Linked DNA regions of Sediminitomix flava. Each later gene encodes a partner of the first gene's protein in a complex. Links are inferred from orthologs where the notes say so. Each region holds a gene or a part of one and is shown on either strand. Other genes may lie near its edges. The genes, in order: tsaD and tsaE.

Evidence for each region.
Region 2: the proteins of tsaD (region 1) and tsaE are in contact, whole or in part, in a crystal structure (PDB 6N9A), measured with the Thermotoga maritima proteins. The link is inferred for Sediminitomix flava from one-to-one orthologs. Residues at the interface, in WP_004082750.1 of Thermotoga maritima: Cys10, Asp11, Arg49, His50, Leu82, Gly84, Gly135, Gly136, Glu154, Thr155, Leu156, Asp157, Asp158, Ser159, Glu162, Asp165, Lys166, Arg169, Leu170, Tyr175, Lys213, Thr214, Leu217, Tyr218, Gln221, Arg222, Asn324; in WP_004082108.1 of Thermotoga maritima: Leu37, Gly38, Lys46, Lys57, Val59, Lys60, Ser61, Thr63, Phe64, Thr65, Leu66, Met67, Val69, Pro71, Tyr82, Arg83, Leu84, Asp86, Asp88, Phe89, Asp93, Ile128, Asp130, Glu131, Arg134.

Annotation. Positions count from the first base shown.
Region 1 is NZ_QGDO01000001.1:1,069,783-1,072,998, reverse strand. Bases 271-3,152 are described here. They hold tsaD (tRNA (adenosine(37)-N6)-threonylcarbamoyltransferase complex transferase subunit TsaD), read right to left. Parts: upstream 2,281-3,152; coding sequence 1,261-2,280; downstream 271-1,260. Other genes in these bases: BC781_RS04145 (translocation/assembly module TamB domain-containing protein), read left to right, coding at 2,623-3,152; BC781_RS04155 (mechanosensitive ion channel family protein), read right to left, coding at 345-1,199. In the rest of the region: BC781_RS04160 (T9SS type A sorting domain-containing protein), read left to right, coding at 1-70; more of BC781_RS04145, read left to right, coding at 3,153-3,216.
Region 2 is NZ_QGDO01000006.1:341,869-344,993, forward strand. The notes cover bases 216-3,006. They hold tsaE (tRNA (adenosine(37)-N6)-threonylcarbamoyltransferase complex ATPase subunit type 1 TsaE), read left to right. Parts: upstream 216-1,284; coding sequence 1,285-1,728; downstream 1,729-3,006. Other genes in these bases: BC781_RS20560 (hypothetical protein), read right to left, coding at 216-1,116; BC781_RS20570 (alanine dehydrogenase), read left to right, coding at 1,842-3,006. Outside these bases: more of BC781_RS20560, read right to left, coding at 1-215; more of BC781_RS20570, read left to right, coding at 3,007-3,095; murI (glutamate racemase), read right to left, coding at 3,097-3,125. UniProt on the Escherichia coli protein: Required for the formation of a threonylcarbamoyl group on adenosine at position 37 (t(6)A37) in tRNAs that read codons beginning with adenine.

The DNA.
Region 1 (3,216 bases):
CCATTTGAAGTTTACTTCTGATAAAGGCGAGGATATTCTTTCTCAAACGGTCATTATTAATGGTCAATAACTCTTTTATGTTCAACAAAATAAAGCTAGCTCAAAAATGGGCTAGCTTTTCTTGTATACTTTGTGAAGTGCTAGGACAAATGTTTTCGGGATAAAACTTTACTGTTCTTAGAGTTGCTCTAAGAACTCATAAATGGACACCAGAGTCTTCAGACTCGACATTTTAGTAGTTTTTTCGAGTCTGAAGACTCTTACTCTCATCAATCAAACCTTAGATAGCTTCGCAAACTCTAAGGATAGTTACACTCGTTTTCTTTTGTCCTAGTACTTACTGATTAATAATTCAGTCTTTTTTCTTCACGTTGATCATCTAACAATGCAATTCTGATACCTTCTTTCTGGAAACGTCTCAAACATTCTTCTAATACATCGCATTTGAGTACAAAAGATTTATCAGATGTTTCAGCCCAAAGATAAGCTCTGAGAACTATGGCGTGTTTTTCAATTCTGACAATACGAATTTTGATATATGGCCTACCTTCTTTGAGATGTTCTTCAGTTCGATAATCCATAGAGAGTGGATGTTTCGCTCCAATTTCTCTAATGATGTCTGAGGCATGGTCATAGTCTACATCTTGTGGGAAAGGAAACTCCAAATATCTACAGATAGCATGATCGTCGATGTCTGAGTTTACAATTCGGTCAGTAGAAATGGTTTGATTTGGAATGATAACCCTCTTGTTGTAATAATCTTTAATGATTGTATGTCTGAGAGTAATATCTTGAACTTCACCCATTACATCATAACCTCCGATCTCTATGACATCTCCAACTCTGAAAGGTCGAAAGATGACAATGAAGATTCCACTGATAATATTTGCGAAAGCATGCTGAGCTGAAAAACTCAATACAGCAGCAATAACCCCGGCACTGGCAAATAATGTATTCCCGTATTTTTTTGAACTAGGAAAAACAGATAGTGCTAAAATGATAATGGTTAATAAGAGGAAAAATGAAGAAGCGTTCTTTAAGAAGTTGAGGTGTGTACGCTCTAACTTTAACTTTTTTCCAGACTTTTCAATTTGAGCTTTTATTCGATTGTTGAGAAGAAATAGCGCAACTGATATTCCAACGATGATCAACACAAGGACAATATTGTGCTGATTCACCAAGTCGTGTAGGAATTCCATAATAAATACATGAGGTAGAGACACTTTTGAATCTCTACCTAACTTCTTGAAGTTTTATTGTTTATCTCGTACCTGAAAATTTCATTCTAGGGTTTGGCGAAACATTTAGCGATTCAAATTCACCCGCTAAATATTTATAATGAGCTGTAATTGCAATCATTGCAGCATTGTCGGTACAGTATTCAAATTCAGGGATAAATACATCCCATCCTTTTTTCTCACCTTCTTCTTTTACTGCTTTTCTCAATCCAGAATTGGCTGAAACCCCACCAGCAATTCCTATATTCTTGACTTTATGTTTTGCAGCTGCTTTACGCAGTTTGTTCATTAATATCTTGATTAAAGTATGTTGTACACTCGCACAGATATCTTCAATATTTTCATCTACGAAATTCTGATTTTCTTGCACCTTCTTTCTGAAGAAATACAAGAATGAAGTCTTAATTCCACTGAATGAAAAGCTGAGTCCTTCTGTACTTACCATTGGAAATTCAAAAGCCAATGGATTTCCTTTTTGCGCATACTTATCAATTAGTGGACCACCCGGATAAGGTAATCCTAAAATTTTCGCAGTCTTATCAAAAGCTTCACCTACAGCATCATCTTGTGTTTCTCCGATCACTTCCATATCCAAGTGAGAACGAACCATGACAAGTTGAGTGTGTCCGCCACTTACGGTCAAACATAAAAACGGAAACTGAGGCTGAGGTTCGTCAATAAAATGTGCCAAAATATGTGCTTGCATATGATTCACGCCAATCAAGGGAATATTGAGTGCAGCAGCCATTGACTTTGCAAATGAAGCTCCTACAAGCAATGCACCTAATAAACCAGGCCCTTTGGTGAATGCAATTGCTGAAAGTTCTGATTTCTGAACCTCAGCTTCTTTCAAGGCTTGATCTACCACAGGAACAATATTCTTTTGATGAGCCCTAGAAGCCAGCTCGGGTACAACACCCCCATATTTGTGGTGAACTTCCTGAGTAGCAACAATATTGCTTTTAATTTTTCCGTTGATGATTACAGAGGCTGAAGTTTCATCACAAGAGGACTCTATGGCAAGAATTATTGTTTTTTTCATTTTTTATCGCTTATAAAATATCTCTTTTGATAAACCTCCCAGAATATGGTGAGGTTCTTGAGAGTTTTTTTATTTTTGTAAAATATTGATACGCCTGTTATCAAATATTAAGACGTAGACGGACTGCATCACTACCAGCTATTTATCTATGATCAGTTAATAAATAAAATCACGAGACTAACGCAGATACTAAATTTGGGGGCAAAGTTAAAAAATATCATTCTTAATCAAGTCTTTTCGAATACTCGATTTGGCGTCTGGTTGGCTAGGGTGAGCTTTTTAACCCTTTTTGTTTGGATATTTTTGCTTTTAGGTGTCCAATTTCCCTACGTCCAAGGTCAGTTGATCAATTTTGTTACCGAATTTCTTAGTGAAAAGACGGGCTACCCTACAACCATCGGGGAAGTTAATATCAATTGGTTCGATGAAATGAGTCTAAAACAGATTCATGTTTACGATACCACTGACCAAAGAGAAATGATTTCCGTACGTGAAGTCATTATTGATTATAAACTCAGAAGTCTTCTTAGTGGAACATCAATTCTAATCGATGAGGTTACTTTAGATTCTGCACATGTTGTATTGAATAACCGAGAAGAATCAAACAACATAAATGAATGGGTTTTTAGGATGCTTGGGAAAGAGCAAGTCCCAACAGAAGAAGTTATTGTAGAACCTGATTCAGTAATTAAACAAGCTATCCCTTTCATTATTGAAAAAGTAACGCTCAAAAATAGCCATTACGAAAATCATCTTGAAGGAGCTCCTCAAATGAAACAGGGTTTATTTAACCCTGGACATCTAGTTTTTGATAACCTAAATGGAAGTGCTTCCAATTTCAAGATTGCCTCTGATACAATTGCTTTATCGGTGAGTAAACTCAATACCGTAGAAGTGAATTCTGGCTTAAGTATCAATGAACTTGATACAGATTTT
Region 2 (3,125 bases), on another replicon or contig:
CAGTTCATTATTGATGTATATTCCCTCCTCATTCATTTTAGGAAGTGCATCGCTTGTTATGTAGAGATTAAAGGACTTTATACTTCCTTTTTCATAACCTCCGATATTATCGGCAACTTCAATAGTAATCTCTTCTGTTTCTCCAACAGCAGATGTAGGTGTGAATTCAAGAGAAATATAATCAGCAAGATTGATTGAATCTATTTCATTGATAACTGCTTCTGAAACTTCTTCCTCTCCATTACTTTTTCTTACTGTTTTTCTAACAGAAATAATAGAGTCATTATCGATAACCTTAAAATTTGAAATGGTATACGGAGAGTTTTCAACAACTGAAACCTCATTTTCATCCATAGTAAGGTTTGCTTCTTCAATAGATAATTGTGGAGGAAGATCTAAAAGTATATCTAAGTTTCTTTCCACCGAATTATTGAATGTATCTGTTGCAACAAGACTAATTGAAAAATCCTCTTCAAGAGCATCTGTAGAAATACTATTAGGCGCTCTTAGTGAACTTACATTACTAAGTAATTCGGCAATATCAATTTGCTTAGCAGAACCTCTCAATGTTTGGAAAACTTGTGGAAGTACAAATGTTAAGCTAGAAATATGAAGATCATCACTCACTAGACCTGAAATTTCAATTTCATCATTGGGTCTAGCAGCGTATTTTCCATCAACCTGAGTGAGATTAAGCGCTAATTCTTCAAAAACAGGGGCGCTTGTGTCACCTATTATTTCGAAATTATAAGCTAATGGCGTTTCATTACCTGCTTTATCAAAAGCTGAAACTGTAAGAGAGTATAAGCCTTTTTGAGAGTATGCAGGAATTGCTAATGGAATGCGTTTGCTTTGTCTTCTTCCATTGATGTCAATTGCAGAATCAACTCTCCAGATTAATCTATCTTCGGGAGAAGTGAAGCTTTTATTAATACTAATATGAGCAGAGTCGAGTCCGAAATTATCAGTGTATGTCAGATTGAGAATTAGTGAATCAAAATAAGCGTATTGTTCTTGAATACTTATTTCCTCGGCAACAGGGCTAAGGCTGTCATCTATAGGTATGCATCCTTGTAAAAAAGCGACACACAACAAGAGCATCGAGAATTTCTTCATTTTTAATTGTTTTGGGCTACAAAAAATAGCAGTATTCTAGCAAGTAGAGCTTAAAATTAATAGAATAGCATGGATTTTTTTGGTATTTATAAAGTTTTTTACGGATAATTTCTTTTTAGCTCAATTTTTATAGAATCTTGATACATAAAAAATTAGTTATTTTGTAGCATGATGAAACAGACGGAGACTTTAGAATTAGAGAGTAGGGGATTGAAGGATTTGCCAAGAGTTGCAAAAGAAATAGCTGAGTTTGCCCAAGACCAAACAGTTTGGTTGTTTGAAGGGCATATGGGGGCAGGTAAAACAACTTTGATCAAAGAGATTTGTGATCTTTATGGAGTGGTTGATTTAGTGAATAGCCCTACATTTTCTATAGTGAATGAATATGCATCAGCAGATGATACATTTTATCACTTTGATTTCTATCGTTTGAGGGAGGAAGAGGAAGCTTTAGATATTGGCTTTGAGGAATATGTTTCATCAGGGCATTTATGTTTAATTGAATGGCCATCAAAAATTCCATCTTTTATACCTGATGAATATCTATTGATTGAGATTGAGGCAATTGATGAATCAAGAAGACAAATAAAAGTATCAAAAATTCAAGATTAGATAGCTAGGATATTACTCGAGAAAGGTATTTTTTTGAGATTAATTATGTAGTTTATAACTATTCTATTTTCAAGTGTACTCCGTACTAACTTCAAAACTTTAAAAACACAAGTATGATGATGGGTGAAAAAGATAAAAAGGAGGGATTGTCAAGACAGGAAGAGTTTTCATTAACACCACAAGAATTGTTGGTGGAGGAAGCTGTAAGTAAAAGTAATCGAATGACAATTGGAGTACCTTGTGAAACAGACTTGGAAGAACTACGAGTGATGATTAAGCCTGAAGCAGTAACTGTGTTGACTGCAAATGGGTTTGAGGTTAGGGTAGAAAATGGTGCAGGTATAGGAGCTAATCATTCTGATCAAGAATATGCCGATGCTGGAGCTATCATGACTTCTAATCATGAGGACGTATTCAAGTCTGATATTGTTCTCAAGATCAATCCACCAACATTAGAGGAAATTTCCTTTATGCGAAAAGGCAAGACTGTCGTGTCTGTTTTGCAATTCAACTCACTCAACAAAGAATACCTCAAAGCTGTTAATCAGAAAAAGCTGACTTGTGTAGCATTCAATTATATAGAAGATAGAGTCGCAGGATTACCGTTTGTTCGTGCTATGAGTGAAATAGCAGGAAGTACGGTTATGCTTGTAGCTGCTGAATATATGAGTAATAGCAAAGGTGGTAGAGGTGTGATACTCGGAGGAATTACAGGTGTACCATCAGCGCGAGTAGTTATTCTAGGAGCAGGAACTGTTGCTGAATACGCCGCCAGAACTGCTGCTGGTTTGGGTGCTGAGGTAAAAGTCTTTGACAATCATATTTATAAACTTCGTAGACTAAAAGAGAAATTAGGTCAATTTCACCTGTTCACATCAGCAATTGACAACCTCATGCTAGAGGATGCAATTAGTCGTGCAGATGTTGTAGTCGGAGCACTTCGAAATAATCAAGGGCGATGTCCTACAGTTGTGACTGAAGAGGTTGTGTCCAAGATGAAAGAAAATGCAATTATTATTGATGTGAGTATCGATCATGGAGGTTGTTTTGAAACTTCAGAACCAACAACGCACCAAAATCCTACTTTCAAAAAGTATGGAGTGATTCATTATTGTGTACCTAATATTGCATCTAGAGTTTCTCAAACAGCTACGGCAGCTATTAGTAATATTTTTACACCATACCTTATTTCGTTATCTGAAACAGGTAGTGTAGAGAAATTGATGTTAGCTCATCAAGGTTTTACAAAAGGTGTTTATGCTTACAGAGGGAGTATGACCAATGATGTATTAGCTTCACAATACGGGATGTCATCTAAGGATCTAAACCTCATTTTAGCAGCAAGTATGGAGACCCGAATGGGGTAATTTAAAATGAAAGAATTTCAGTAGGCTTCT